Regions from separate parts of the Rhizobium atlanticum genome, predicted to be linked through region 2. Evidence: predicted binding sites of a transcription regulator. Region 2 holds the regulator's gene; each other region holds the start of a gene.

Evidence for each region. The regulator LexA, encoded in region 2, represses DNA repair genes until DNA is damaged. The targets are predictions, from matches to a motif close to TGTTCNNNNTGTGTTCNG.
Region 1: the regulator LexA is predicted to act here: its motif matches at 1,816-1,833, upstream of PH551_RS04010 (YifB family Mg chelatase-like AAA ATPase).
Region 3: the regulator LexA is predicted to act here: its motif matches at 2,215-2,232, upstream of PH551_RS01425 (ATP-dependent helicase).
Region 4: the regulator LexA is predicted to act here: its motif matches at 5,181-5,198, upstream of PH551_RS12680 (ImuA family protein).

Annotation. Positions count from the first base shown of each region.
Region 1 is NZ_JAQJCJ010000002.1:323,767-331,305, forward strand. Features, by position in the region: gene cysK (cysteine synthase A) at 1-49, shown strand, start outside; gene PH551_RS04010 (YifB family Mg chelatase-like AAA ATPase) at 192-1,724, opposite strand; gene gshB (glutathione synthase) at 1,879-2,826, opposite strand; gene PH551_RS04020 (cupin domain-containing protein) at 2,914-3,417, opposite strand; gene PH551_RS04025 (YraN family protein) at 3,537-3,905, opposite strand; gene rsmI (16S rRNA (cytidine(1402)-2'-O)-methyltransferase) at 3,895-4,812, opposite strand; gene dnaN (DNA polymerase III subunit beta) at 5,073-6,191, shown strand; gene PH551_RS04040 (DUF72 domain-containing protein) at 6,246-7,151, shown strand; gene pmtA (phospholipid N-methyltransferase PmtA) at 7,247-7,539, shown strand, end outside.
Region 2 is NZ_JAQJCJ010000009.1:5,552-13,090, forward strand. Features, by position in the region: gene pdhA (pyruvate dehydrogenase (acetyl-transferring) E1 component subunit alpha) at 1-156, opposite strand, end outside; gene PH551_RS14410 (FtsB family cell division protein) at 302-622, opposite strand; gene eno (phosphopyruvate hydratase) at 758-2,032, opposite strand; gene kdsA (3-deoxy-8-phosphooctulonate synthase) at 2,174-3,019, opposite strand; gene PH551_RS14425 (VOC family protein) at 3,016-3,912, opposite strand; gene lexA (transcriptional repressor LexA) at 4,111-4,827, shown strand; partial or broken gene PH551_RS14435 (ComEC/Rec2 family competence protein) at 4,808-7,071, opposite strand; gene PH551_RS14440 (hypothetical protein) at 7,048-7,338, shown strand; gene gltA (citrate synthase) at 7,534-7,539, shown strand, end outside.
Region 3 is NZ_JAQJCJ010000001.1:298,392-305,930, forward strand. Features, by position in the region: gene PH551_RS01425 (ATP-dependent helicase) at 1-2,172, opposite strand, end outside; gene PH551_RS01430 (VOC family protein) at 2,383-2,859, shown strand; gene PH551_RS01435 (PrkA family serine protein kinase) at 3,262-5,205, shown strand; gene PH551_RS01440 (YeaH/YhbH family protein) at 5,218-6,492, shown strand; gene PH551_RS01445 (SpoVR family protein) at 6,489-7,539, shown strand, end outside.
Region 4 is NZ_JAQJCJ010000007.1:167,174-174,712, forward strand. Features, by position in the region: gene PH551_RS12670 (error-prone DNA polymerase) at 1-2,751, opposite strand, end outside; gene PH551_RS12675 (Y-family DNA polymerase) at 2,748-4,295, opposite strand; gene PH551_RS12680 (ImuA family protein) at 4,207-5,160, opposite strand; gene PH551_RS12685 (metallopeptidase family protein) at 5,323-5,760, shown strand; gene PH551_RS12690 (DUF1737 domain-containing protein) at 5,784-5,990, opposite strand; gene PH551_RS12695 (HpcH/HpaI aldolase/citrate lyase family protein) at 5,990-6,895, opposite strand; gene PH551_RS12700 (hypothetical protein) at 7,009-7,242, shown strand; gene PH551_RS12705 (VOC family protein) at 7,351-7,539, shown strand, end outside.

The sequences.
Region 1 (7,539 bases), on a different contig from region 2:
TGCGGAGCGGTATCTCTCGACGGCGCTGTTTGAGGGGTTGGGGAGCTGAATAGCGAATAGCGAATAGCGAATAGCGAATAGCGAATAGCGAATAGCGAATAGCGAATAGCGAATAGGATGTGGGACGGATTGGCGTGAGGCAAGCAATTAGCTAGCTATTCGCTATTCGCCACTCCCTATTCGCTTCTACCTCACGCCGCCGCCGTCAACCTCTCACCAGCGATGCGGTAAGAAATCGCTTCGGCGAGATGCAGACGCCCGACGGTCGGTTTGTCATCGAGATCGGCCAATGTGCGGGCAACCTTGAGGACGCGGTGGTAGCCGCGGGCGGAGAATTTCATTTTTTCGGCGGCATCGCGCAGGAGCTGCAGGCCGCTGGCATCGGGTTCGGCGAGCTTTTCGATCATCGCGGTGGAGCAGCGGGCGTTGGTGCCGATATCCCTGGCGCCGGCGCTTTCGAAGCGCTCCTGCTGGATTTCGCGGGCGCGGGCGACGCGGCGGGCGACGTCGGCGCTTGCTTCGGCCGCCATCGGCCGGATCAGATCGGCGGCGGAGACGGCGGGCACGTCGATGCGGATATCGATGCGGTCCATCAGCGGCCCGGAGATGCGAGCTTGGTAATCGCTCATGCAGCGCGGACCACGGGCGCAGGTGTGACCGGGCTCACCGGCCATGCCGCACCGGCAGGGGTTCATCGCCGCAATTAGCTGGAATTTCGCCGGATAGGAGACGCGGTGATTGGCGCGGGCGATGATGCATTCGCCGCCTTCGAGCGGCTGGCGCAGCGCATCGAGCGCCTGCGGCGTGAACTCGGGAAACTCGTCGAGGAAAAGCACGCCGTGATGGGCAAGCGATGCTTCGCCCGGACGGGCGCGCAGCCCGCCGCCGACAAGGGCGGCCATGGTGGCGGAATGATGCGGGGTACGGAAGGGCCGGCGGTCGGACAGCTTGCCGCCGGTGAGCTGGCCGGCGATCGAATGAACCATCGACACTTCAAGCAGTTCGGCCGGCGAAAGCGGCGGCAGGATCGACGGCAGGCGCGACGCCAGCATCGACTTGCCGGAGCCGGGAGGCCCGACCATCAGGAGATTGTGGCCGCCGGCAGCGGCCACCTCGAGCGCGCGTTTAGCGCTTTCCTGACCCTTGATCTCGGCAAGGTCAGGCAGGTTCGCGGCATTGGCGCGGATCGACGGTTCCGGCCTGGACAGTACCTGCGTGCCGCGGAAATGGTTGGCAAGGGCAATCAGGCTGCGCGGTGCGAGAATATCGACCTCGGCGCCGGCCCAGGCGGCTTCCGCGCCGCTTTCGGCCGGGCAGATCAGCCCCTTGCCGAGCGCATTGGCGCCGATCGCGGCCGGCAGCGCGCCAGCGATCGCGGCGATTGTTCCGTCGAGGTTGAGTTCGCCGACGACGACAAAATCCGACAGCGCATCGGCGGGAATGGCGCCGAGGGCGGCCATTAGCGCGAGTGCGATCGGCAGATCAAAATGCGAGCCTTCCTTCGGCAGATCGGCTGGCGCCAGGTTGACGGTCACCCGTTTGCCCGGCAGCGCCAGGCCGGAGGCATGAAGGGCGGCCTGCACGCGCTCGCGGCTTTCGGCCACCGCCTTGTCGGGCAGGCCGACGATCTGCATGCCGACCTTGCCGGGCGCGATCATGACCTGAACCTCGACCGGAACGCCTTCGATGCCCTGGAATGCTACCGTACTGACACGCGCGACCATATGCCCACCCTTGTCCCGCAAACTCTTAGAGACCGCCCCTTTGGCCGTGAAAGCCAGCGGTTGCAATCTGGCACGGAAGCAGGACTAAAACAAGAACAATAAAAGAACGCAGGCAGATAATCAGTGGCGGGCGCGGTTGTACCCGATCGCAGCCTCAGCCGCGCTTGCGCTCGATCGCGTCCCAGAGCAAGCTTGCTATATCGGCGCCGCCAAACTTCCTGACCTCGCGGATGCCTGTCGGCGAGGTGACGTTGATCTCGGTCATGTAATCGCCGATGACGTCGATGCCGACGAGCAGGAAGCCGCGCTCCCTCAGCGCCGGGCCGATGCGGGCGCAGATTTCCTGCTCGCGCGCCGTCAGTTCGGTCGCCTCGGCGCGGCCGCCGACATGCATGTTGGAGCGGCTGTCATGTTCGGCCGGCACGCGGTTGATCGCGCCGGCGAACTCGCCGTCGACGAGGATGATGCGCTTGTCGCCCTTGCGCACGTCGGGCAGATATTGCTGGGCGATGAAAGGCTCGCGGAAAAGCTGGCCGAACATTTCCAAGAGCGAGGAGAGATTGCGGTCGTCGCGGGTGGAATGGAAGACGCCGGCGCCGCCATTTCCGTAGAGCGGCTTCAGGATGATGTCGCCCATCTCATCGCGGAAGCGGCGGATTTCGGCCGGATCCTTGGTGATCAGCGTCTTCGGCATCAGGTCGGAGAATTCGGTGACGAAGATCTTCTCCGGCGAATTGCGCACCCAGGCCGGATCGTTGACGACGAGCGTCTTCGGGTGGATGCGCTCGAGGAGATGCGTCGAGGTGATATAGGCCATGTCGAAGGGCGGATCCTGGCGCAGCAGCACTACGTCCATGGTCGAGAGATCGACGCGCTCGGGCGCGCCAAGCTCGAAGTGATCGCCCTTGACGTCGCGCAGCACCATCGGCTCGACGCTCGCAAAGAGCTTGCCGTCGCGGAAGCTCAGGCGCTCGGGGGTGTAATGGAAGAGCCTGTAGCCGCGCGCCTGCGCTTCCAGGCTCATGGCGAAGGTGGAGTCACCTGCAATATTGATGCCGGCGACATGATCCATCTGGACCGCTACATTGGTGATCTTGGCCATTTCCGTCCCTCGCTGAATGCCGGACAGATGTAGGTCGGCCCGGCATTAAACGCAACGGTCATCAAGGGCTTCGGGCGTTCGCAACTTTCAGGCGGCAATGCCCTGGCTACCGCCGTTGCGCAGCATGTTGCGCAGACGGTAGGCGATCGCCAAAGGCTTCGGGAAAGGCTTGCGCAGGAAGGCGACCTTGCGGACGTAGGTGTCGACCCGCCAGCTCGCCCAGGTTCCACCGGCGAAAAAGGCGACGTCGCCGGTGCGCAGGGTCCGTTCCGTGCCATCCTCGGCGGTGATATGGACCTCGCCTTCGAGGATCATCACGGTCTCGTCCCAGCCGAAATACCAGCGGAATTCGCCCGCCGTGCAGTCCCAGATCGCCGTCAGCGACGCCTCGTCATGTCCGCGCGAATGTTCGGCGGTGCGGGCTTCAGGATTGCCGCTGATGATCCAGTCGGGATTGATCGGCGTCGATTTCAGCGGCAGGTGGTCGCTCGCATGCGCGACGAAGGATTTTCCGGCCGGCTTCAGCGCGATATAAGGCACCGAGCGCGCCGCCATGGCGACCGCGCTTGCAAACATCATCTTCCAGGCCACGCAACAACCCCCAATTCTTAATCCCTACCGCGATCGTGGGTAGCAGAGAGAGGTAAGGAGCTCGTTCAGCCCGGGACTAAAATTTTAACAATCAGGAAACTCGACCGGGCTGAAAGCGCTCAGAAGGCGTCGGGAAAGTGCCGTGGCAGCCGGCCGGGCATGACCGCGACGATATCGTAGCGCTGGGAAAGGCGGGCCTGATCCGCCTGGCGGGCGAGCCAGAGATCGCTTGCCGCCCGGATCCGCTTCTGGGCGGCGACAGAGACGGCGTCGATCGCCGCAGCCTCGCCATGGCGGGCCTTGACCTCGACGAAGACGGCGAGATCGCCCTTGCGGGCGACGATATCGATCTCGCCGAGCCTGGTGCGGTGGCGCAGCGCCAGGATGCGGTACCCCTTCAGCATCAGGAAGGCGGCGGCGACATATTCCGACATGCGGCCGCGGCGCAGCGCCTTCCGTTTGATGGCGGTAAGCTCCTTATTGCCCATTGCCGCCCTTCATCTCCAGCAGGCGCTGGTAGAGCACCTTGCGCGGCAGGCCGGTGAGACGGGCGGCCTCGGCCGCAGCCTTTGCCGTCGGCATCGACATCGAGAGGTCGGCGAGCACGGCTTCGACATCGGCCTCGGATGTTTCGGCTGGCTGCGGCGGACCGACGACGAGGACGATCTCGCCCCTGACGTTTTCCACCTGCTGGTAATGGGCGGCGAGTTCGGCCAGCGTGCCGCGGCGGAATTCTTCATAGGTCTTGGTCAACTCACGGCAGACGCAGGCCGGCCGGCCCGGGCCGAGCACATCGGCGGCGGCAAGAAGCGTGGCAGCGATGCGATGGGGCGATTCAAAAAAGATCAGCGTCGCCGGAGCTGCGGCAAATTCACCGAGACGATCGCGGCGGGCCTTGTCCTTGGCCGGCAGAAAGCCGGCAAAGAGAAAGGCGTCGTTCGGCAGGCCGGAACCAACAAGGGCGGCGAGCGGCGCCGAGGCGCCTGGAATGGGAATGACGCGGTAACCGGCGGCAATCGCCTGCCGGGCCAGCCGGTAGCCGGGATCGGAGACGAGCGGCGTGCCGGCATCGGAGACGAGCGCCACCGAGCGCCCGGCTTCGAGCGCCTGGATGAGCCGCGGGCCGGCTTCGTCGGCATTGTGCTCATGATACGCGAAGGGGCGGTTCTGGATGCCGTAGCGGTCGAGCAGAACGCGGGTGACACGCGTATCCTCGCAGGCGAGCACGTCGGCGCCGGCCAGCGTTTCCAATGCGCGCAGCGTGATGTCGCCAAGATTGCCGATCGGAGTGGCGACCAGATAGAGCGCCGGCTCCAGCGGCCGCGCCGGCACCGCCATGTTGTGCAGGCGGAAGCTTCGCCTCGTGGCGTCCTCGCCTGTGGTTTGCTCGTTCATGCCCTTTGCCTTCGTGCCGCCGGCGCCTTGCCGGTTCATCGGCCTTTATGGGCGAGCGCTGCGGCTTCGGCAAGGGTTGGGGATTTCTGTGAGCATTGCTCCGGAAAACCTGAAATGCGAGGGCTCAGCCGTCCATGCCTCTTGCCATCCAATGCTGAAGTCTGCCATTTTGCCCGTCCACTCCCCCGACCTAAATCGGGAAAGCATTCTTCGGGCCTTCGATGCGCCCGGGCAGTCACGGTCGAAAGCGGTAGCATCCCATGCGTATTACTATTGAGCGGTCAAACCTTCTGAAATCGCTGAACCACGTCCACCGTGTGGTCGAACGTCGCAACACGATCCCGATCCTGTCCAACGTACTGCTCAAGGCCGACGGCCAGAACCTCGACATGAAAGCGACCGACCTCGACCTGGAAATCACCGAGGCGACGCCGGCAAGCGTCGAACAGGCCGGCGCTACCACCGTTCCGGCCCATCTTCTTTACGATATCGTGCGCAAGCTTCCCGATGGCGCCGAAGTGCTGCTGGCCACCAGCACCGACGGCGGCTCGATGACCGTCCAGTCCGGCCGCTCGAAGTTCTCGCTGCAGTGCCTGCCGGAATCCGATTTCCCGGATCTGACCGCCGGCACCTTCACGCATTCCTTCAAGCTGAAGGCGACCGATCTGAAGATGCTGATCGACCGCACGCAGTTCGCGATCTCGACGGAAGAAACACGTTATTATCTGAACGGCATCTTCTTCCACACGATCGAGAGCAATGGTGAGCTGAAGCTCAGGGCGGTCGCGACCGATGGCCACCGGCTGGCCCGCGCCGATGTCGATGCACCTTCGGGCTCCGAGGGCATGCCCGGCATCATTATTCCGCGCAAGACGGTCGGGGAACTGCAGAAGCTGGTCGACAATCCGGAAGCGGTCGTCACCGTCGAGGTTTCCGACGCCAAGATCCGCATGACGATCGGCTCGATCGTCCTGACCTCGAAATTGATCGACGGCACATTCCCGGATTACCAGCGCGTCATCCCCACCGGCAACGACAAGGAAATGCGCGTCGATTGCACCACCTTCGCCCAGGCCGTCGACCGCGTTTCAACGATCTCCTCCGAGCGTGGGCGCGCGGTGAAGCTCGCGCTGTCCGAGGGCCAGCTGATGCTGACCGTCAACAATCCGGATTCCGGCAGCGCAACGGAAGAAGTCGCCGTCGGCTACGACACGGATGCGATGGAAATCGGATTCAACGCCAAATATTTGCTCGACATCACCGCCCAGCTTTCCGGCGAGGAAGCGATCTTCCTGCTGGCCGATGCCGGCTCGCCGACGCTGATCCGCGACACCGCCGGTGACGACGCGCTCTACGTCTTGATGCCGATGCGCGTCTGACGGAACGAAGGCGGCCGCTTTCGGTTTTCCTCCTGTCGAACAGGAGGTCCCAGGATGAAAAAGACGGGAGCGGTGCGCATCGGCATTTCGGGCTGGACCTATGCGCCCTGGCGCGGGCAATTCTATCCGGAGGGACTGCCGCAGAAGCAGGAGCTTTCCTACGCCGCCCGTCACTTCCGTTCGATCGAGATCAACGGCACCTTCTACGGATTGCAGAAGCCCGAAAGCTTCGGCCGCTGGCGGGACGAAACGCCTGATGATTTCGTCTTTGCGGTCAAGGGGCCGCGCTTCCTCACCCATGTGCGGCGACTGAAGGAGATCGAGGCGCCGCTTGCCAATTTCTTCGCCTCGGGTCTGCTGAGGCTTGGCCCCAAGCTCGGGCCGATCCTCTGGCAATTCCCGGCCAACATGGCCTTCGATCCCGATCGTTTCGAAAATTTCCTGTCGCTGCTGCCGCATGATCACGATGCGGCGATAACGCTTGCCAAGCGGCATGACGAGCGCCTCAAACAAGCCTGGCTCACAAGCGACGGACACCAGCCGATCCGCCATGCGTTCGAAATCCGTAACGACAGCTTCCGCTCAGTTGAGTTCATCGAGATGCTCCGGCGACACAAGGCCGCGCTGGTCTGCGCCGATACGGTGAAATGGCCGTTGCTGATGGATATCACCGCCGACTTCATCTATTGCCGTCTGCATGGGTCCGAACAGCTCTATGTCAGCGGCTATGAAGACGAAGCGCTCGATCTATGGGCGGAACGCATCCGCGCCTGGACAAGCGGCCGAGAGCCTGACGATGCGACGCGCGTTCTGGAACCTTTGCCGGCACGCGCCAGGGGCCGCGACGTCTATCTTTATTTCGACAATACCGACAAGAAGCTGCGCGCGCCCATCGACGCCCAACACCTGGCCGAGCGGCTTGCCGATCTGATGCCTGATTCCCACCGAAAGGCCGCATGAGCTGTTGATGCCGATGTTCTTGTTGCGAAAATCCTTGTCCAAGCAGCGACAAGCGGCATATTAAGACAGTCGATCAACATGCGGATGGGTGGAGAATGCGCTTACGGGTCAAGGTGAAGGAACACCTCGGGAAGAGATTTGATGAGGAAATCCGTTTCTTCCGGGGCATGATGCAGGGGCCGAAGACGGTGGGCTCGATCGTGCCGACCTCTTCGATTACCGCCAAGCGCATGGCCAGCGTCATCGATATGCATTCGGGGCTGCCAGTGCTGGAACTCGGCCCGGGCACTGGTGCCATCACCAAGGCCATCCTCGGCCGGGGCGTGAAACCGGAAAATCTGGTCGCAATCGAATATTCGACGGACTTCCACCAGCATCTGCTGCGGAC
Region 2 (7,539 bases):
CTTCTCCTCGAAGCGGCGGATCAGTAGCATCTCGCGATAGGCCTTGAGTTCCTCATCCCGATCGAAGTCGGCCACCGGGCCTCCATTCGATGCTTTGGCTGCTGGTTTTGCTGCAGTTTTGCGGCTGGAAACGGTCGCGGTCTTTCGCGGCGCCATTCAACCCTCCCTATGGGTTTGTCGTTTCTCGGTGGCGCGTACCATAGGGAAGAAATATGACCACAGCAATGCCATAATTGCATGGCTCGTATTCGACGCTAAGTTATTGGAAATAAATCAGAAATTCCAATTAACCTGATTTCGGTTAATTGGAATAATGTTTGAATATGACGATCTCGTCCGCACGCGACATATTCAGCTGATATCGCGCCTTTTCGTCCAACATGTCCTTGTCGAGCGAGCCGTCACTCAGCAGCGCCACCTGGCTTTCCAGATGTTCGCGCTTCGCCTTCAGGACGGCAAGCTCTCTTTCGCGCGCGACGCGCTGACGCTCGAACGTCTCCGTCGCCCGCAGGCCATAATCGCCATGGATGCAATGATAACCGAAATAGGAAAGGAAGGCGACCGTCATAGCCGGGATGACGAAGCGGCCGAGCTTTCTCTTCTTATGATGCTTTGTCCACATACACGCATGCTCTTGAACGCATTACCAATTCGTTCAGCATAACGCGCAGAGATTAACCGTTCATTGACCGTAACCGCCGGCAAGAAAAAACCCGCGCCGGTGAGGCGCGGGTCGAGCATTGCAAATCAGATCGGATCAGCCTTTGATGATCGAGCGGCCGGCATATTGGGCCTGGGGGCCCAGGCCCTCCTCGATGCGGATCAGCTGATTGTACTTGGCGAGACGGTCAGAACGCGACAGTGAGCCGGTCTTGATCTGGCCGCAGTTGGTGGCGACGGCGAGATCGGCAATGGTCGAATCTTCCGTTTCTCCGGAGCGGTGCGACATGACGGCTGTATAGGCTGCCTTATGCGCCGTGTTAACGGCATCAAGCGTTTCCGTCAGCGAGCCGATCTGGTTGACCTTGACGAGGATCGAGTTGGCGACGCCCATGCGGATGCCGTCGCGAAGGCGGGCCGAGTTGGTGACGAAGAGATCGTCGCCGACGAGCTGAGTCTTCTTGCCGATCAGATCGGTCAGCGCCTTCCAGCCCTCCCAGTCGTCTTCGGCCATGCCGTCTTCGATCGAGATGATCGGGTATTTGCCGGCGAGCTCGGCCAGATATTCGGCCATGGCGCCCGACTCGAGCGTGCGGCCTTCGCCCTCCAGAACATACTTGCCGTCCTTGAAGAATTCCGTCGAGGCGCAGTCGAGGCCGAGGCACATGTCGTCGCCCGGCTTGTAGCCTGCTTTCTCGATCGACTTCATGATGAAGTCGAGGGCTTCGGGCGCACTCTTCAGGCCGGGAGCGAAGCCGCCTTCGTCACCGACATTGGTGTTGTGGCCCTGCGCGGCAAGCTCCTTGCGGAGCGTATGGAAGACTTCCGAACCCATGCGCACGGCGTCGGCGATCGAATCGGCGCCGACCGGCAGGATCATGAATTCCTGGAAGTCGATCGGGTTGTCGGCATGAGCGCCGCCGTTGATGATGTTCATCATCGGCACCGGCAGGAGGCTGGCGGAAGCGCCGCCGACGTAACGGTAAAGCGGCAGGCCGGATGCCTGGGCCGCAGCTTTGGCGACGGCGAGCGAGACGCCAAGGATGGCGTTGGCGCCGAGGCGCGACTTGTTCGGCGTGCCATCGAGCTCGATCATGATGTTGTCGATCTGGATCTGATTTTCGGCGTCGATGCCGCCGATCGCGTCGAAGATCTCGGTGTTGGCGGCCTCGACCGCCTTTTCGACGCCCTTGCCGAGATAGCGCTTGCCGCCGTCGCGCAGCTCGACCGCCTCATGTGCGCCCGTCGAGGCGCCCGAGGGAACGGCCGCGCGGCCCATGCTGCCGTCTTCGAGATAGACGTCGACTTCGACGGTGGGGTTGCCACGGCTATCGAGGATCTCGCGGGCGATGATATCGGTGATTGCAGTCATGGGTTCTTCCTGCTCGGTGGGTGATAAGTCGTTCGAAGCCTGTCATAATCGAAGGCGTGCAAATTACAATGGCGCAATTTCCCGCCTTCGAAGGTGTATGGCATCGTGGCCTAGACCACGATCATGTCAGCCTGTTGAACGTTAGGCCTTGGCGATCGCATCGAAGGCAAGCAACTTCTCGAGCAGTCGCGGCATGTCCTTGAGATAGACCATGTTCGGCCCGTCGGACGGTGCATTGTCGGGATCCTGATGGGTTTCGACGAAGACGCCGGCAATTCCCGTCGCCACTGCCGCGCGCGCCAGCGTTTCCACGAACTCGCGCTGGCCGCCGGAGGAATCGCCCTGCCCGCCCGGCTGCGCCACGGAATGGGTGGCGTCAAAAATGACGGGAGCCCCCATCGCCGCCATGATCGGCAGCGAACGCATGTCGGAAACCAGCGTATTGTAACCGAAGGAGGCACCGCGCTCGCACAAGAGCACATTCGGATTGCCGCTGGCGTTGAGCTTCTTCAGAACGTTCTTCATATCCCAAGGGGCGAGGAACTGGCCCTTCTTGACATTGACGGCGCGGCCGGTCCTAGCGGCGGCGATCAGAAGGTCGGTCTGACGGCAGAGGAAGGCCGGGATCTGCAGGACATCAACCACCTTGGCCACCTCGGCGCATTGCTCGGCCGTATGGACGTCGGTTATGACGGGAACGCCGAATTCCTTCTTGAGGTCGGCAAAGACCTCCATGCCCTTTTCCAGGCCGATGCCGCGTTCAGCCGAGAGCGAGGTACGGTTCGCCTTGTCGAAGGAGCTCTTGTAGACGAGGCCAATGCCGAGCTTGCCGCAAAGCTCCTTCAGCGTGCCGGCGACCATGAAGGCGTGATCCCGGCTCTCCATCTGGCATGGACCGGCGATCAGCGACAAGCGGCCAGTATTGGAAAAAGCGACCTGGCCTTCGCCTTCGCCGATCCTGACTTCGGAATTCGTGTCGGTGCTCATCGTGTTTCCTCGAAGGCGAAGAGCGCACCCTGCCCGGGCGTGGGCTTCACCAGAATGCGATTGTTCTTGCGTGTGAATGTGATCCCGTTAGCACCCAAATGCGCTTCTGTCACGGCAAGATCGATGACGTTGAAGAGGATTGCCCGCCCCCGCAGGCCGCGATCGGCTGATGAGACAGCGGTCTCGAAATAGGCCTCCAGCCCTTCCGGCGTCATCAAGCTGATCTTTGCATTCGATGCCGCGATATTCATGCCGAAACCGGTTTTCTCCACCGCCGCCTGCCCAATCGCGAGCCCGACGAAGGCGGCGAATGCCGCCGGGTCCGGTGCACAAAGTGCGATCTCGGCAATGCCGATCACGCCATTGGCGTGCGTCTCCAGCGCGGCGCGATCTGTAGGGAACGAAGTGATGCGCTGGCAAGTAAAGAGAAAGAAATCGGGGGCGCGCAAATCAGCTGCAAAGGCCAGCTTAAAGCTGCCGACGCTCTCCGAACCGTCCCGCATCCGCATCGGCCGGCTGAACTGCAACATCTCACCGGCGCTCGCGCCGTTGCTGACGAAGCGCTTATGATCGAGGTCGGCATCCTCGCTGAGGAAGGCCAGCGCAGAAAGTCCCTCCTCGCCGCAGCGGAAACGGAAGGCGCGATTGCGGGCGATGAAGACGTTGCCCTGGCGGGCCGCTGCTTCGCTCTCGTCGACACTCGCCACGCCAAGCGGCTCCAGATAGGTCTTGTCGGCGAAAAAGACGCAGGCATTCTCCGTTCCGAAGGGATGGCGCGCATCGGCGGCGACGGTGAAACCGAGCTTGCCGAGCCTCTCACGCGCCAGATCGATATTGACCACGGGCAGCACGACATGATCCAGCGGGTGCGACCTGGCGGAATGCGCGTTCATGAATATCCCTCCTGAAACCGGCAAGAGATGTGCGACAGCACCTCCCTCAATGCAAGACATGTGCGCCAATCCAGCAAATGAAAATAAAAATCTCCGCGAGTTGACGTGAACTTTTACGGAAATTTAGCTACTTGCGGAACACATATGGAACATATAGTGTCCGTTCTGGATTTGTTTCAATCACGGGGTCTGACGTCGATGCTCACGCGCAAACAACAGGAGCTTCTCCTTTTCATTCATGAGCGCATGAAGGAATCCGGCGTTCCTCCCTCTTTCGACGAAATGAAGGATGCCCTGGATCTCGCCTCGAAATCCGGCATTCACCGCCTGATCACGGCGCTTGAGGAACGCGGCTTCATTCGCCGCCTACCGAACCGCGCCCGGGCGATCGAGGTGATCAAGCTTCCGGAGGCCTATAACCCCAGTCTTCAGCGTCGCGGCTTTTCGCCGAGCGTCATCGAGGGCAGCCTCGGCAAGCCCCAGCCGGTCGCCGCCCCCGCTGCGCCAAAGCCGGTCGCCGACAATGGCAACTCCGTCTCCGTGCCGGTCATGGGACGTATCGCCGCCGGCGTTCCGATCTCGGCGATCCAGAACAACACCCACGATATCGTCGTTCCTGCAGATATGCTCGGCTCCGGTGAGCACTATGCGCTGGAGGTCAAAGGCGATTCGATGATCGACGCCGGCATCTTCGACGGCGACACCGTGATCATTCGCAACGGCAGTACCGCCAGTCCCGGCGATATCGTCGTTGCCCTCGTCGATGACGAGGAAGCAACGCTGAAGCGTTTTCGCCGCAAGGGCGCCTCGATCGCGCTCGAGGCCGCCAACCCGGCTTATGAGACCCGCATCTTCGGGCCCGACCGCGTCAAGGTGCAGGGCAAGCTCGTCGGCCTCATCCGTCGCTATCACTGACGCCGGATGGGCTGGAATCGGTAAAACGATCATTGCGCCAATCATAGGCGCGATGGCGCATCCATGGTCGCGACAAAGCATCGAAGGCGGTGGTGACCTCCAGGCCGGCATCGGCGAAGCGCAATTCGAGCGAACCGGTCCTGCGCAGCGTCTCGCCGGTGAAAAGCGTGCCGCCTGAACGGCAGCTGTTGAAACGCAGACGGACCGAGGTCACGACGATATCGGCCGTATCGCAGGCCGGGCCGAGATAGGCGGCATTGTCGATGACGGTGACGGTGACGATATTGCCATTGCCAAGTCTTGATGTGCACCAAGCCTTCTTGACGCAGGAAAAACGGTTTGCTTCACCGCCTGCGGCGGCTGCCCGCATCGCTGCACTCGCTTCGTTCTGCTGATCGCGGGAAAGCCTGACACGGCGGTCTTCTCCTTCCGGCGGAATGGCCGGACCATCCAGCATCTTCGGCGGATCATGTGTCGGCAGCACCAGCGCTCTCTGCCACTGGTCGAATATGAAATCCGGCGGGTTTTCACGGTTGGAAGCTATTGCCTCAGCCGCGACGACCGCAACCAGACTGCCATCCTCCGAAATCACCAGATCCGGCGGCCGGGGAACCGGCAGAAGCAGCACGATGAGCGTCGAGATGGCGATGATCGATGTGCCGACGTGGCGCAGCCGAGTGCGCAGCAGCGTCAGCAGCAGAAAGCCTGCCACCGCCACTGCGAAATACCAGCCGGGCAAGCGGCCGATGCCGATATCACCGCCCCAGCCGGACACCGTCTTGGCAACCGCAATCACCAGATCGAGGCCGAATCCGACGACCTTCCAGAGCGGAGCGTCCAAACCGAAAGGCATGAGCAACATCGCCAACAATCCGGCCGGCATGACGATGAAGGAGATAATCGGCATCGTCGCAAGGTTTGCCGGCAGGCCGTAAGCCTTCAGGCGATGAAAATGCTCAATCGAAAACAATGCGGTGGAAAAGCCGCCGATCAGCGAGGTCAGGAAGACGCCGCCGAAGAAACCGGCGACGGCAACCACCGGCCTGATGATCGGCAGTTTCAGAAAAGCGTTTTCGCGGACACGCCTGTCCTTCCACAACTGATAGCCCGATACCAAGGCCAATGTGGCGGCAAAGGACATTTGAAAGCTCGGTCCCAATACTTCCGAAGGTGAAATGGCGATGATGATGAGCGCGGAGAGAACGACATTGCGCAGGCTGATCGACGGCCGGTCGAAGAAGACGGCAATCAGCATGATGGCCATCATGATAAAGGCGCGCTCGGCCGAAACCCCGAAACCGGAGATCAGGTAATAGGCGGTGACGGCGATGAGCGCGCCGGCAGCGGCGATCTTCTTTGTCGGATAGGCTTGGGCGACGCCGGGAAAGAGGCTGAGCAGCATCCGAAAGCCGACGAAGAAGATGCCAGCCGACAGCGCCATGTTGAGGCCAGAGATCGCGACGATATGGGCAAGGCCGGACTGGCGCAGCGCCTCCGTCGTCGCGTGCGATATGGCGCGCCGTTCATCCGTCACCAGGGCAGCGGCAAAGGCGCCGGTATCACCGGGCAGGATCGATCTTATGCGGTCGCCGATGCTGCTGCGCAGTTGGTAGAGCCATTCGAGCAGGGCGTCCGCCGTCGACCTGACCGCCTGCGGGCCTGCCTCCAAGTCGAGTTTCTCCGGCGCACCATAGAAGAAACCGTTGGCGCCGATGCCGTCGAATAGGCACCGAAGGAGAAGTCGTTGAGCGCGGGAAGTGCGGGGCCCGCCGGCGGCGTCAGACGTGCCTTGCCGGTAATGATGTCGCCGATCTCGGAAGGCGCATCGGCGCCCCGGACGATCGCGGTGATGCGTCTCGGCGGCCGTTTCAGCTCCGGCGCCTCGGTGCCGGCGACGGCAAGAATGTAGCGCCAGCGCCCGCGCCCGTCGCCTTCCCGCCGTTCGACGCGGCCAGTCACCGTCGTCGTCACGGATGAATCGAGGATCACCGTCGAAGCCCGCCAGCTCTCGAACTGAGCTGAGAGCATGCCGCCGGCGAAAAGTGCCAGCGCCATGAAACTTGCGCGCAAGGCCGGTCGGCTGGGATCGGTGAGGAAAACCGCGGCCGCCGACACCAGCAGGCAGAGCAGCGATGCAACGAGGGGAACATCCGATGCCGCAAGAAACCAGAATGCCGAGCCGGCTCCGAGGAAGACCGGCGAGAACAGCAGCAGGCGGCCATGATCGGCCTCTTCGCCCAGCATGCGGGCCCCGGCACGCAGCGATTGCCCGGCGGTGGCGAGCAGCCGACGATGCAATGGGGTCTGCGACTGTGTCCTTACCGATTGAGTCACCACCGCAGGCGCAGGAAAATCTGGCGGATCGGCAAGGCCGACGCCCGCTTGCGGCCGCAATTCGGCTGTGGTCGTTTCCTGCATGCCCCGCCCAAGATCACCCGCCAGGCGCTAACAATGCAACCTTCAAGCAAATCCGGCAAGGATAATCGATTGAAATACGAGGGAAAATCGTAAGCGGCAAAAGGCCAGTCGAATCATCGGCTTCCGCTATGCGTGCGGCTCATCGCTGCGGTGCCTAAAAGGTGATGCCGCAATGCACAAAATGCCGTCACGGTAACTTGGCATTAGCGTCACGATCATATAGCTATCGGAAAGGACGCTTAACCCCTATGGCGCTTTTGTGGCGCCACCGACATTTCGGAGGACAGCATGACG
Region 3 (7,539 bases), on a different contig from region 2:
GGTCGAATAGGAGTTGGCGAAAGGTTCGGCCTTGTCGAAGCGGGACTGGCCGTAGCCGCCGCGGCCGTAAGCGCCGTAGCTCTGTTCCATCTCGGCGACCTCGACATGGGTCTCCGGCAGTTCGTCGAGGAAACGCGAGGGCAGGGTCGATTGCCAGAGACCGTGGATGCGGCGGTTGGAGACGAACCAGATGTGGCAGCGGCGTTTGGCGCGGGTGATGCCGACATAGGCGAGACGGCGTTCCTCCTCCAGGCCGGCGCGGCCGCTTTCATCGAGCGAGCGCTGGTGCGGAAAAAGGCCTTCCTCCCAGCCGGGCAGGAAGACGGTGTCGAATTCCAGGCCTTTGGCCGAGTGCAGCGTCATGATCGAGACGGCGTCGAGGTTCTCGTTGGTCTCGGCATCCATCACGAGGGAAACGTGCTCGAGGAAGCCGCGCATCGACTCGAAGCTTTCCATCGAGCGGATCAGTTCCTTGAGGTTTTCGAGACGGCCCGGGGCTTCGGCGCTCTTGTCGTTCTTCCACATGTCGGTATAGCCGGACTCTTCGAGGATCTGCTCGGCAAGTTCGGTATGCGGTGTGTTTTCAAGCAGCTCCTGCCATCGGCGGAAGGATTGAATCACGTCGAAGAGGGCTTTGCGCGCCTTTGGCTTCAGCTCGTCCGTTTCGATGATGTCGGCCGCTGCCGCCAGCATCGGGATGTCGCGGGCGCGGGCATAATCATGCAGCGCACGCACCGTCGTATCGCCGAGGCCACGCTTCGGCGTGTTGATGATGCGCTCGAAGGCGAGGTCGTCGGCCGGTTGTGCGACGAGCCGGAAATAGGCCATGGCATCGCGGATTTCGAGGCGCTCATAGAAGCGCGGGCCGCCAATGACTCGGTAGTTGAGGCCAAGGGTGACGAAGCGATCTTCGAATTCGCGCATCTGGAAGGAGGCGCGCACCAGGATCGCCATGTCGTTCAGCAGATGCTTGCTGCGCTGGAGTTGCTCGATCTCCTCGCCAATGGCGCGGGCTTCCTCCTCGGAGTCCCAGGAGGCGTGAACCTGCACCCTGACGTCATCGGGATCGGTGCGATCGGTGAACAGCGTCTTGCCCAGACGCCCTTCATTATGGGCGATCAGATGGGCGGCGGCACCGAGGATATGTTCGGTCGATCGGTAGTTGCGCTCGAGCTTGATCACCTTGGCGCCTGGGAAATCCTTCTCGAAGCGAAGAATATTGTCGACCTCCGCACCGCGCCAGCCATAGATCGACTGGTCGTCGTCACCGACGCAGCAGACATTCTGTGGCTCGCCCCTGCTGCGCTGGGCCAGCAGCCTCAGCCACATATATTGGGCGGTGTTGGTATCCTGATATTCGTCGACGAGGATATAGCGGAAGCGGCCGTGATATTCCTTTAGGAGATCCGGATTCTTGCGGAAGATCGCGATCGGATGCATCAGCAGGTCGCCGAAATCGCAGGCGTTCAGCGTCGACAAGCGCGCCTGATAGGCGAAATAGAGATCGCGGCCGCGGCCATTGGCGAAGGCGCGGGCATCGCCTTCGGGAATATCGGCCGGTCCGAGGCCCTTGTTCTTCCAGGTGTCGATCATGCCGGCGAACTGCTTTGCCGGCCAGCGCTTGTCGTCGAGACCTTCGGCCTGGATCAACTGCTTGATCAGGCGGACGACGTCATCGGTGTCGAGGATGGTAAAATCGGAACTGAGGCCAACCAGCTCGGCATGGCGGCGCAGAAGCTTGACGCCGATCGAATGGAAGGTGCCGAGCCAGGGCATGCCTTCGACGGCGCCGCCGACGAGCAGGGCGATGCGCTCCTTCATCTCGCGCGCGGCCTTGTTGGTAAAGGTGACGGCGAGGATCTGCGACGGGAAGGCGCGGCCGGTATTGAGGATGTGCGCGATGCGGGTCGTCAGCACACGTGTCTTTCCGGTGCCGGCGCCGGCGAGCACGAGGACAGGACCTTCCAGCGTTTCGACGGCTTCAGTCTGTTCCGGGTTCAGTCCAGCGAGATAATCCGGCCGCTTGCCGCCGTCGCGCGCCGCCATGGCGCGGGCGGCGATGCGGCCGCCAGCGGCGGGTCTTCCGGCTGCAGCGACGGACGGGTGCGGCTTGCGCGCCACTTCGCCGGGCTCTTCGTCGAAGAAGGGAATATCGTCGAAACTATTGCTCATGGCGCGTAATGTAGTGATTCGGGAAGGAAAGACCAGAAAAGATGTTCTGCTTTCATTCCCGAACCACCACTATTGCCTGGGTGCGGGTGGCGAGGCTGCCGCGGGTGAGCGGGCGAAAAATTCCGATCCAGCCTGTCGGAACCGGCGCCGACCAGACGTCCTCGAAGCACGGACAGAAGTCCGGGATACTCGCCGACAAGGAGGCTGTCTATGCCGAAGGTCATTGCAAATCTCTGGTTCGCCGAGCAGGCACGCGAAGCCGTCGAATTCTACGTGTCGATCATTCCGGATTCCAGGATCGGCCGCACCACCATACTTCCGGCGGAAACGCCGAGTGGGCCTCCCGGCAGCGTCGAGCTGATCGAATTCACGCTCGGCGACCAAGCTTTCCTGGCGATGAAGGCCGGCCCGCTCGATAGCTTCAACCACTCGTTCTCGATCGCGGTTCTTCTCGATAGCCAGGCGGAGATCGACCGGATATGGGATGGCTTCCTCGCCAATGGCGGCACGCCGGAGGCATGCGGCTGGCTGAAGGACCGCTGGGGCCTGTCCTGGCAGATCGTGCCGCGCGCTCTCTCGGAGATGATCGCCGACGAAGATCGCGAGCGGGCAAGGCGTGTCACCGAAGTCATGCTCGGGATGGTCAAGATCGATGTGGCTGCGCTGGAGAAAGCGTTCAACGGCTGAGAGCCGGGAGGCGCGCGATCGCAATAAACCGGGCGGGGGTTACTTCGCCCGGTTTCATCCTGCGGGGGCGCGCTCACTGCCCCGCAATCAGAGGCGGCTTGCTCTTGCCGGCGGGAAATCGCCGATTTTCCACGGCTCGAATCACGGGCGCTATTGCACACCTTTTTGACCTTCATGTCACGTCGCTAAATGTGCTGATATCGCGACGCCCCTTTTCTCAACTACAATAAGAAACAGTTTCGTAGAGTAAAAAAATACCGGTGCATGCACAATTTTGTGCATTGCCACAAACGGCCGGTCAGCGTGGAATATACCTACGAAACTATTGATTCTTAGGAACGCCGTGGCCATCTCGATGGTTATACGGCTTAGAGCCTGCGGCATAACCTTAATGGAGGTCCCATGCTGAGTGAATCCGTATTCGATGCGTTTACCCGCAGTTATGAAGCGCGTCGCGAAAGCGACATGTCGGTCTCGGAATATCTTGATCTCTGCAAGACCGATCCGATCGCCTATGCCAACGCCACCGAGCGTCTGCTCGCTGCCATAGGCGAACCACAGATGGTGGACACCGCCAAGGACGCGCGCCTCGGCAGGATCTTCATGAACAGGACGATCCGGGTTTATCCGGCCTTTGCCGGTTTTCACGGCATGGAAGAGACAATCGAACGCATCGTCTCCTTCTTTCGGCATGCAGCGCAGGGGCTCGAGGAGCGCAAGCAGATTCTTTATCTGCTCGGTCCGGTCGGGGGCGGCAAGTCGTCCTTGGCTGAGCGGCTGAAGCAGTTGATGGAAGTGCATCCGATCTATGTGCTGAAGGCGGGCGAAGAGATCAGCCCCGTGTTCGAAAGCCCGCTTAATCTCTTCGATCCGGAGACGATGGGCCCGCTCCTGCAGGAGCAATACGGAATCCCGCAGCGGCGGCTGAACGGATTGATGAGCCCGTGGTGCCTGAAACGGCTCGACGATTTCGGAGGCGATATCTCCCGATTCCGCGTCGTCAGGATACAACCCTCGCGATTGCGCCAGATCGCAATTGCCAAGACCGAGCCAGGCGATGAAAACAACCAGGACATCTCCTCGTTGGTCGGCAAGGTAGATATCCGCAAGCTGGAAACCTACTCTCAGAACGATCCGGATGCCTACAGCTATTCGGGCGGGCTGAACCGCGCCAATCAAGGCGTGCTCGAATTCGTGGAGATGTTCAAGGCGCCGATCAAGATGCTGCATCCGTTGCTGACGGCAACGCAGGAGGGCAACTATATCGGCTCAGAGAATATCGGCGCCATACCTTTCTCCGGAATCGTCCTTGCTCATTCGAATGAGGCGGAGTGGCAGACTTTCAAGGCCAACAAGAACAATGAGGCCTTCATCGACCGTATCTGCGTGATCAAAGTGCCCTATTGCCTGCGGGTGACAGAAGAACAGAGGATCTACGAAAAGCTGATCGAGGGATCGGAACTGGTGGACGCACCATGCGCCCCGGCAACGCTCGAAATGCTGGCGCGTTTCTCCGTTCTTTCGCGTCTGCGCAAGCACGAGAATTCGACCTTCTTCTCTAAGATGCGCACCTATGACGGGGAGAGCCTGAAAGAAAGCGATCCGCGTGCCCGCAGCGTCCAGGAATACCGGGATGCTGCCGGTATCGACGAAGGCATGGACGGAATATCGACCCGCTTCGCCTTCAAAGTGCTCGCCTCCACCTTCAATCACGACACGACTGACATTGGCGCTGATCCCGTCCATCTGATGTATGTGCTGGAACAGGCGATCCGTCGCGAGCAGTTTCCCGATGATGTCGAGAAGCGTTATCTGGAGTTCATCAAGGCCGATCTTGCGCCACGCTACGCAGAGTTCATTGGCAACGAGATACAGAAGGCCTATCTTGAATCTTATGCGGACTACGGACAGAATCTGTTCGACCGCTACGTAGATTATGCCGATGCCTGGATCGAAGATGTGGACTTCAAGGATCCCGATACTGGTCAGCTTCTCGACCGCGAGCTCCTCAATCAGGAGCTGACGAAGATCGAAAAGCCGGCGGGAATCGCTAATCCGAAGGATTTCCGCAACGAAATCGTCAAGTTCTCACTGAGATCGCGGGCAGCGAATGGCGGAAAAAATCCGTCATGGACGAGCTACGAGAAAATCCGGGAAGTCATCGAGAAGCGTATGTTCTCGCAGGTCGAAGATCTCTTGCCGGTGATTTCCTTCGGATCGAAGAAGGATTCGGAAACAGAAAAGAAGCATAGCGAATTCGTCTCGCGCATGGCCGCGCGAGGTTACACGGAACGGCAGGTTCGGCGCCTCGTCGAATGGTACATGCGCGTCAAACAGGCAAGTTAATGCGGAGCCATTATGCACATTGTCGACCGGCGGCTAAATCCGCGCGGTAAAAGTCTGGAAAATCGTCAGCGGTTCCTTCGACGCATGAAGGGAGCCGTGCAGCAGGCGGTGAAACGTTCGCTGCAAAATCGAAACATTCGAGACGTGCTCGACGGCGGGGAGATCAGCCTGCCGATCGATGGGATGGCAGAACCAAGCTTTCGAAGGGGTGAAGGCGGCATCGCCGACCACATCCTGCCCGGGAACCGGGCTTTCGTCGAGGGGGACATCATTCCCCGGCCGCCGGGCGGGAAGGGCGGAAAACCAAAAGATGCAGGCGAGGGCGACGGTGAGGATGGCTTTCGTTTCGTACTGACGCGGGAGGAATTCCTCGATGTGTTCCTTGACGACCTCGAATTGCCAGACCTCGCCAAGCGGCGTCTAGCCGAAACCGAGGAGGAAACTCCGTTCCGGGCCGGCTATTCCGTATCAGGGTCGCCTTCCAACATTGCCGTCGGCCGCACGACAAAGCTGGCAATGATGCGCCGCGTTGCGCTTGGCCGCCCACGCCGCGAAGAAATCGAAGCCCTGCAGCGGCAGATCGAGGAATGCAAGGACGAGGAGACCCGTCTGGCGCTTGAGACAAAACTCAAAGCCCTGACGGAAAAAAGCCGGCGCATTCCCTATATCGATCCGCTTGATGTCCGCTATCGCCGCTTCGAAAACGAGCCGAAGCCAGTCGCGAAAGCGGTGATGTTCTGCCTGATGGACGTGTCAGGCTCCATGTCGGAGCACATGAAGGACCTCGCGAAGCGATTCTATCTGCTGCTCTACCTTTTCCTGTCGAAACGCTACAAGAAGGTGGAAATCGTCTTCATCCGTCATACCGACAGGGCTGAGGAGGTCGATGAGGAAACCTTCTTCTACGGCCCGGCGACGGGTGGCACGCTGGTTTCGAGTGCGCTTGCCGCAATGCGGGCAATTATCGCAGCGCGTTTCGACCCGGCGGAGTGGAATATTTATGGTGCCCAGGCCTCGGATGGCGACAACGCCCATTCGGACGGAAATCTGACCGGGCAGCTGCTGCGCGAGATTTTGCCGCTATGCCAGTATTTCGCCTATATCGAAGTCGGCGAGGAGGGCGGCGATTCTTCAATATCGCGATCGCCGCTGTGGATGCTCTATGATGGGATCCGTTCCGAACCGCTGCCGCTTTCAATGCGCAAGGTCTGCCGGCGAAGCGAAATATTCCCTGTTTTCCACGATCTCTTCCAGAAACGTGAGGCACAGTCGAAGGTGACGCCATGACCATGACGGTGAGGCCAAGAGAGCGGCTCCTATTCGAGGGGGCCGACTGGGACTTTGCAACGCTGCAGCGCATCCACGATGCGTGCGAAGGGATCGCGCTCGGTGAACTCGGCCTCGATGTCTATCCGAACCAGATCGAAGTCATTACCTCGGAGCAGATGCTGGATGCCTATTCCTCAACCGGGATGCCGCTCTTTTACCGTCATTGGTCCTTCGGAAAGCACTTCGCGCATCACGAGACCTTCTACCGCCGCGGGATGCGCGATCTTGCCTACGAGATCGTCATCAACAGCTCTCCCTGCATCTCCTATCTGATGGAGGAAAACACGGCGACGATGCAGACGCTCGTCACCGCCCATGCGGCCTTCGGCCACAATCACTTCTTCAAGAACAACTATCTCTTCAAGCTCTGGACCGATGCCGAGGGAATTCTTGATTATCTCGATTTCGCCAAAGGCTATATCACCCGCTGCGAAGAGCGCTACGGCGAGACGGCGGTCGAAAGAACGCTCGATGCGGCGCATGCGCTCATGTCGCATGGGGTGCATCGATATGCCGGCAAGACCACCATCGACCTTCGCCAGGAGGAGAAGCGGGAACAGGAGCGTCGCGCCCACGAGGAGCAGATGTTCAACGATCTGTGGCGCACGGTTCCCGTCGGGAAGGCGAAGAAGACGGGTGACATAGGCTTGGAAAAGCGGCGCGCCGCGCTCGGTCTCCCGCAGGATAATATCCTCTATTTTCTCGAGAAATCTGCGCCCCGGCTGCAGCCGTGGCAGCGAGAGATCCTTCGCATCGTGCGCCACGTCGCGCAATATTTCCATCCCCAGCGGCAGACCAAGGTGATGAACGAGGGAACCGCCACCTTCGTCCACTATCAGATCATGAACCGACTTCACGAGCGGGGGCAGATCAGCGACGGCAACTTCCTCGAATTCCTGAAGTCGCACGCCAATGTCGTCTTCCAGCCAAACTACGACGATCGGCGGTTCTCGGGTTTCAATCCCTATGCGCTTGGTTTTGCGATGATGCAGGACATCGAGAGGA
Region 4 (7,539 bases), on a different contig from region 2:
TAGTCCGATGGATTGAAAGGCGTCCGCATCCGCCAGTCGCTCGATGACGGATTTCTGCAGCCCGGAACGCAGCCAGAGATCACGCACCGACGCGTAACCTCCTCCACGATTGTCGACGAGCAACTGCATATCGGTGGACGAAAGACCCTTGATCTGCCGCAGGCCGAGCCGTACCGCATGTCGTGTCCTGATGATTTCCCGCATTTCACGGTGCCGGAAATCAATGGCCGTATGATCGAAGGCGGCCTCTTCCAGGGTACAATCCCAGTCCGACTGGTTGATATCAACCGGCAGGATTTTCACGCCATGCTCTCGTGCATCCCGTACCAGTTGGGCCGGCGCGTAGAATCCCATCGGCTGTGAATTCAGCAGCGCCGCACAGAAGACATCGGGATAATAGGCTTTGATCCACGAGGAGGCATAAACCAGCAGCGCGAAGGAGGCGGCGTGGCTTTCGGGGAATCCATACTCACCGAAACCCTTGATCTGATTGAAACATTGCTGCGCAAATTCTTTGGTGTAACGCTTGTTTGTCGTCATCCCCTCGATGAAACGCGTCTCGAAATTGCCGATCGTGCCGGTTCTTTTAAACGTTGCCATGGCGCGTCGAAGCCGGTCCGCCTCCGCTGGCGCAAAGCCTGCCGCAGTGATTGCAATCTGCATGGCTTGCTCCTGGAACAAAGGCACACCAAGAGTTCTTTCAAGAACCGTCTTCAGCTCCTCACTCGGATATTCGATCGGAATATTCCTTTTCGTCTGTTCCCGTCTTTTCAGATAGGGATGGACCATGTCGCCCTGGATCGGTCCCGGCCGGACGATCGCCACCTCGATGACAAGATCATAAAAGCGCCTGGGCTTCAGACGCGGCAGCATGCTCATCTGCGCCCGGCTTTCGATCTGGAAAACCCCGACCGTATCGGCGCGGCCCATCATGTCATAGACCGGCTCGCCTTCTTCTCCATGCTCCCTATTGCCGAGATCGGCGAGCGTCTTCTTGATCTCATAATGCAGTTCAAGCAGCGAGAAAGCTTTCCGCAGGCAGGTGAGCATGCCGAGCGCCAGAACATCCACCTTGAGAATCTTGACATTGTCGAGATCGTCCTTGTCCCACTCGATCATGTATCGATCCGGCATCGCCGTCTTCATGATCGGCACCACTTCGTCGAGCCGGTCCCGCGTGATGACGAAGCCACCGACATGCTGTGTGAGGTGACGCGGAAAACCGAGGAGTTCCGATGCATATTTCAGCACATTCCGCGTCACTGGATTTTTGATGTCGAGGCCAGCCGCCTTCGCATCCCGCTCCGAGAGATTGTCTTCCGACCAGCCCCAGACGAGACTGCTGATGGCCGACTGAACATCCTCCGACAGGCCGAAAGCCTTGGCGACTTCGCGGCCTGCCGAACGAGTGCGATAGCTGGTGACGGCTGCCGTCAGCCCGGCATGCGCGACGCCATACCTTCCATAAATATGCTGGATGACATCTTCACGCCTGTCATGCTCGAAATCGACATCGATATCAGGCGGCTCGTCCCGGTCCATCGAAATAAAGCGATCGAAGAGGAGCGTGCTCTTTTGAGGATCGACTTCGGTAATCTCAAGACAAAAGCAAATGACCGAATTCGCTGCCGACCCCCTCCCCTGGCAAAGCACACCAATCTGATAACGAGCGTGCTGGATGATCTTGTGAACCGTCAGAAAGTAGGAGGCATAATTCTTGTCGCCGATGAGTTTCAGCTCATACTCGATCTGCTGCGCCACTTTCTCGGGAATACCATCCGGATAACGTTTTGCCGCTCCTGCCCACGTCAGCCTTTTCAGAGTTTGCTGCGGGGTTTCGCCGGGATCGTTTTCCGCGGGATAATTATGTTTCAACTCGTTCAGGGAAAAGCTCAGCCCTGCGAAAAACACCTGCGTATTCTCAACCGCGTGAGGATAGTCCCGGAAAATCCTGGATACTTCACGTGCATCCTTGAGAAAGCGTTCGGCATTGGGCGCCAGAAGGAATCCGGCTTCCGAGATCTGCACATGCTCCCGGATCGCAATCACGATATCAGAAAGCGGCCGGCGATCGGGGTGATGATAGAGCGGCTGATTGGTTGCAATCAAGGGCACACGGTTTCGGGCGGCCAGCATGGAAAACACCGCAAAGGCCTGCCGGTCCCGCCCGTCATAGGCTGGCGACAACGCCATGAAAAATCCCTTGCGGAACCGTTTGCGAAACCGCTCCAGATAGTCTTCAAGCACCGGCTGGCGGGCAGGATCGCTGATAAGGCTCCGGTCCGGAACGAGCGCGAGCATCATCTCGTCGCCCCATTCCATGAGCTCTGCTTCTGTCAGAATGCAGGCGCCCTTGACTGCCTCTTCTTTCAGATTGCCCGCGCTGAGGAGACGACAGAGATTCGCCCAGCCCTGCCGATTGCGGGGATAGGCGAGAATATCAGGCGTTTCATCGGAAAAGACGAGTCGGGCGCCCGGCTGAATCCGGATAGGATCGAGAATCTCTTCTCTTTTCCCTTCCTTCGCTGCCTGAGCCATAATCGCATCTCTGTTTTTATATCTCTCCTCAAGCTGCTCGGCCTGCGCATGTGCCCTGACGACGCCGGCAACCGAATTGCGGTCCGCAATGCCGAGACCGCCGAGTCCGAGGTGAGCGGCCTGCACGACCATCTCCTCCGGGCTGGAGGCACCTTCGAGGAACGAGAAGTTCGTTCTCGTGCCGATTTCGAAGAATGCAGGCTCGGCCCTCATGCAAAGACCCCATGCATGAACCAGCGTGGATCGGGTTTTTCACCATAAAGACCCTGACGATAGATCCAGAAGCGGTGTCCAGACTCATCCTCTATTCTGAAATAATCGCGCGTCTGCGCATCATCCCCATCGATCCACCATTCCATGGCGACCCGTTCCGGTCCTTCACTTCTTGCCACCTGATGTTGTGTCCGCCGCCAGCGGAAAGTCTGCGGCGGACCGTCCGGCACTTCAGCAAATGCGACCTCAACAGGCTCCGGGTTTGCAAAGAGCCGCAGAGGGCGCTCCTCACGAAAAGGAAGCGCGCTGTCCTGCTTCACTTTCTGCAATGCCGGTAGGCTCTCCATTGCCGGTACCGTGATCACGGCCCGCTCCGGCACATGGCTCTCCCGAAGTTGGAAACTTTGCAGGCAATCCCGGCCAAGACGGGCCGAAACGCGGTCGACGAAGGTTGAAAGAGAGATTTCATCCTGCCGGTCACCTTCAAAATCGCCCTGCGTGTCGTTGAACGGGTCATGCCGCAGCACATTCAGGCGCAGGATCTCGAAACCATAGCCGGCATCGATATCGTCATAAATCGCATGCAGCCGTTCGGAAAATAACCCTGCAACGAGCTTCGGCTCGCGAAGCGGCCGCGAAGCACCGACGGAAATGCGGAAAACCCTGCCGTCGACACGAAACAGCACTAGCTCGAACACCCGCCCGCCGGCACCGCGCGCTTCCAGCGACGGCTTCAGCGACACGGCAATCTGCCCGGTGACGGCAAGGATCTGTTCTTCCGTTCCGATCGGCTCGATCAGACGACGTTCGGACGAAAGACTGGCGACGGGACGCCGGGGCGAGATCGGCTCCTCCTCGCGGCCCAGCGCCTGGTCGAGCCGCAGAAGCAGCGCCGGGCCAAAACGGCGGGTGAGCGGCGCCCGCGGCGCATGAATGACATCGCCGACATATTTGAGCCCGAGCTTTTTCAAAGCCTCGACGATCTGTTCTTCCAGGCGCAAGGCCGCGACAGGCAGCGGCATCAAAACATGTTCCGTCTCCTCGTCTTCCACGATGCCGCCGTTTCCGAAACGGGAGACAGCCCAGGAAAGGCCCGGCGTCGATGAGATCGCACCTCGTGCATCGAGCCCCATATGGAAGAGCCGCGACAGAATATCCTTGAGAAGAGCTCTTTCCCCGCCGAAGAGGTGAGCGCAGCCGGTAATGTCGAGAAGCAGCCCATCTCTGCCATCGAACGCCACCATCGGCGTATAACGGTCGCACCAGTCGGCAATGGCTTCCAGAAGCCGGCGGTCGGCCGCAGGATCTTCTTCCATGACATCGAGCGCCGGATACATGGCGCGCGCTTCGGCAACGCCTTGATCCTTCCGCAATCCCAACCTCTCGGCGAATTCGTCCAGCGCCGTCAAACGCATGGCGTTGTTGAGCTTGCCGCAACAGACGAGCGGCGGTTCTTCAGGACGCCCTTTCGAACGCCAGGAAAGCCCCCAGCGCTTGCGTGCGATGCGATCTGTGGCCAGATGCGGGAAGCTGAGCGCCAGAATGCGCTGATTTTTCGCCTGGAGACCGAGTGAAGCTTGGTTTGTCGACGGCAAGAAATTCGCGTTCATGGGGGCTCCACTCCAGAAGGAAGGAGAATGGAGCCGGATGTCGGCTCTTCTCCAGCGTGAGACGGAAAATCGGGTTACCGATACTGCCGGCTAGCTTCGATCCGTCCGGTAACGGCCGCAGATTCGACGGCGCCGGCTCGACCCGAAGGCGCAAAGCAGCACTGCTCGCTTCCTCCGCGCCGGCTTGACGGATGAGGAAAAGCGGACGGCGGGCGGCACGCGCCCTGAGGCTAAGCCGACGGCTTTCGGTCAGACCGAAATGCAGAGGATTGCCACGCACCTCCATGACGACGGCACAGAAGGCTGCGCTTTCAACGGCAGCTTCCGCAAGCCAGAGCGCATCCTCCAGCTTGCGCGGTGCGGCATGGAAAAATCGCTCCGGCTTCAATCCGAAATCCTTAAGCCCCGGGGCATAAGGCCGGCCTGCTTCCAGCACGCCAACCGCATCGCCGATCCAGAGCAGCGGCAGAAACCTCCCGGCATCTTCCTCTTGTTTCTGCATCCACGTCACAACAGCCAGAGCCAGGCCGCTTGCCGCCCCAGCATCGCGGGAACTTGCAGCGCGAAATTCAATGATCGCGTCGAGCGGCAGGCCGCCTTCCATTGCCTCGTCGAGCGGTGACACGCCAATTGGCAGGCGAAGCCCGAGGTCGTTCCGTTCCTGAATCTCTCCGGTCTTTTCCGAAGCCATGGCTTCCCGCTCCGCTGCCGCAAGCGCCGGCGCAGGCTTTCCTTCTAGCTTGGCGATGGTTTCGCGGAGCGCAAAAAGCCGCTCGCGCGCCAGGGCGTTCTGCGCCATGGCGTTCACTCCGTCCGTCTTGTTCCTGTTATGTTCTTATGGATTCCAGAGAGCTGAAGAAGAGTCAACAATCATTTTTTATGAATTTATTCCTGCCTTTGATTCCGCACTCGAAAATCGGCGACAAAGGTTCTATATGGGCCCGCAAAGGAAGGAATATTCATGGCCCGCGTAGACCAGAGCGATGATTGGCAGGACCGCCATGCGCCGACGATCAGCACCTTCGAGTCGCTGGCCATGGAGGCTTACAGCCATCTACCGGATGAATTCCGCCAGCTGACGACCAATCTCACCATCGAGATCGAGGATTTCCCCGATGACGACGTTTTCGAGGATATGGCGCTGGAAACGCCTTTCGACCTGCTCGGCCTTTTCGAAGGCAGGGGAATTTCGGAGCGTTTCACCGTGGAAACCGGCGAAATGCCGAACCGCATTCGCCTCTACCGTCGCCCCATCCTCGACTATTGGGCCGAGAACGACGAGACGCTCGGCGATATCATCACTCACGTCCTGATCCACGAGATCGGCCACCATTTCGGGCTGAGCGATGAGGATATGGAGCGGATCGAGGCCAGCGCCGAGGAAGCCGCCGAGCGCTGAAACCGTGCGTTCGGCAGAACGCGCTATTGCTCGGAGAGCTTCATCTCCGGATCGTAATCCTTGCCTTCGACAGTCTTGACGACGGCCTGGCCGCATTGCATCGCGCCGGTTGCGGCATTGAAGGCATAGGTCGGCGAGCCCTCCAGAGACCAGCCCTTGTTGAGGGCGGCGGTGACCTTGTGGCAGAAGGAAGCGTCGTCGGGACCGGTCAGGAAGCGGTAGAGTTTCATCAGGCGGGCTTTCTTGCAGAAATCAGGCGGGCTTTATGAACCAGAGCTTCGGCCTGGACAAGATGCAGCCGCTCAATCATCCGGCCGTTCGCATTGATGACGTTGAGGCCTTGGGCGGCCGGATCGGCAAAGGCTGATATGATTGCCTGCGCTTCGGCAATCTCTTCCGCGCTCGGACCGAAATGCCGGTTGGCGGCCGCAATCTGCGCGGGATGGATCAGCATCTTGCCGGAAAAACCCATAGCGCGACCCTGCCCGCATTCGACGTCGAAACCTTCGCCATCCCGGAAATCGTTGAAAACGCTGTCGAGCGCATCAAGCCCATAAGCCTTGACCGCGAGAATGACCTGCATCAGCCAGGGCACGAGAAAGCTTCGCCCCGGCTGCGGCAGGACGCCGATTTCCTTGCGCAGGTCATTGAGGCCGACGACGAGGCAATCGAGCCGCGCCCCGAGCATGTGGCCGGTTTCGGCGATCGCCCCGACGTTCAGCACGCCGCGCGGCGTTTCGATCATTGCCCAGATGCGCAGCTCCTCTGGCACCTGTGCATCGGCCAGCAGATCGCCAATATCGATGACATCCTGGGGTCCATCCACTTTCGGCAGGAGAACGGCGTCGGGCAAAAGCGCCTTGACCAGATCGAGATCCGCCGCCCCGAATCCGGATGACAAAGAATTAATACGAATGATCCTTTCCTTGCCCTCGAGCGGCGGTCCGGCAAAAAAAGCATGCAGATTTTCCCGCGCCTGGCCCTTGCTCTCGGGCGCGACGGAGTCTTCCAGGTCGAAAATAACCGCATCACAATCAAGGGAACGGCTCTTTTCGAGCGCCCGCAGATTGATGGCCGGCACGCTCAGCACCGAGCGGCGCAGACTTGAGGAACGCAGAGGTGTGGTTTGCTTCATCAGCCATTAGTGCCAAGCTTCGCAAAGCCCGGCAAGACAACAAAAAGCCATGCTTGCCTTGCAGAGAGGAAAAGGAAGGACCACATTCCTTTCTGTAGAAAGGTTTCAAACCCATGCAGAACATTCGCTCCATCTTCTTCATGCTGGCCGGCGCCACCTTCTTTGTCGCCATGCTGCTTCTCACCTTCTCGGTGACGCTTGCCGTCGGCGGCATCCTGACCGTGTTCATGGTCGGGCGCGCGCTTTCGATGAAGATGAAGCCCGCTCCGGTGCGCGTCAAGGCAAACAACGGCAAGCCGGAGATGCGCGTCTGGAACGACGGCCGCGGCACGATCATCGATCTCTGAGGTCCTGCTTTCAAAAATATTGGCCGCCACTGTCGGATCATGCTTCCATGATACGTCTTTGAAGCAGCCGGGCATTCAGCCGGCGCTCAAAAACGATGGAGGACGAGCATGGATACGATGGAAGACAAACCGGCCAAGCTGCCGCCGGTGAAGAATGGCCTGCTGCCCTACCTGACCGTCGATGGTGCGGTGAAGGCCGCGGAATTCTACAAGAAGGCCTTCGGCGCCGAAGAGGCCCACAGGGTGCCGGTCGATGAAAGCGGCCGGACGATGCATATTCATCTCTATATCAATGGC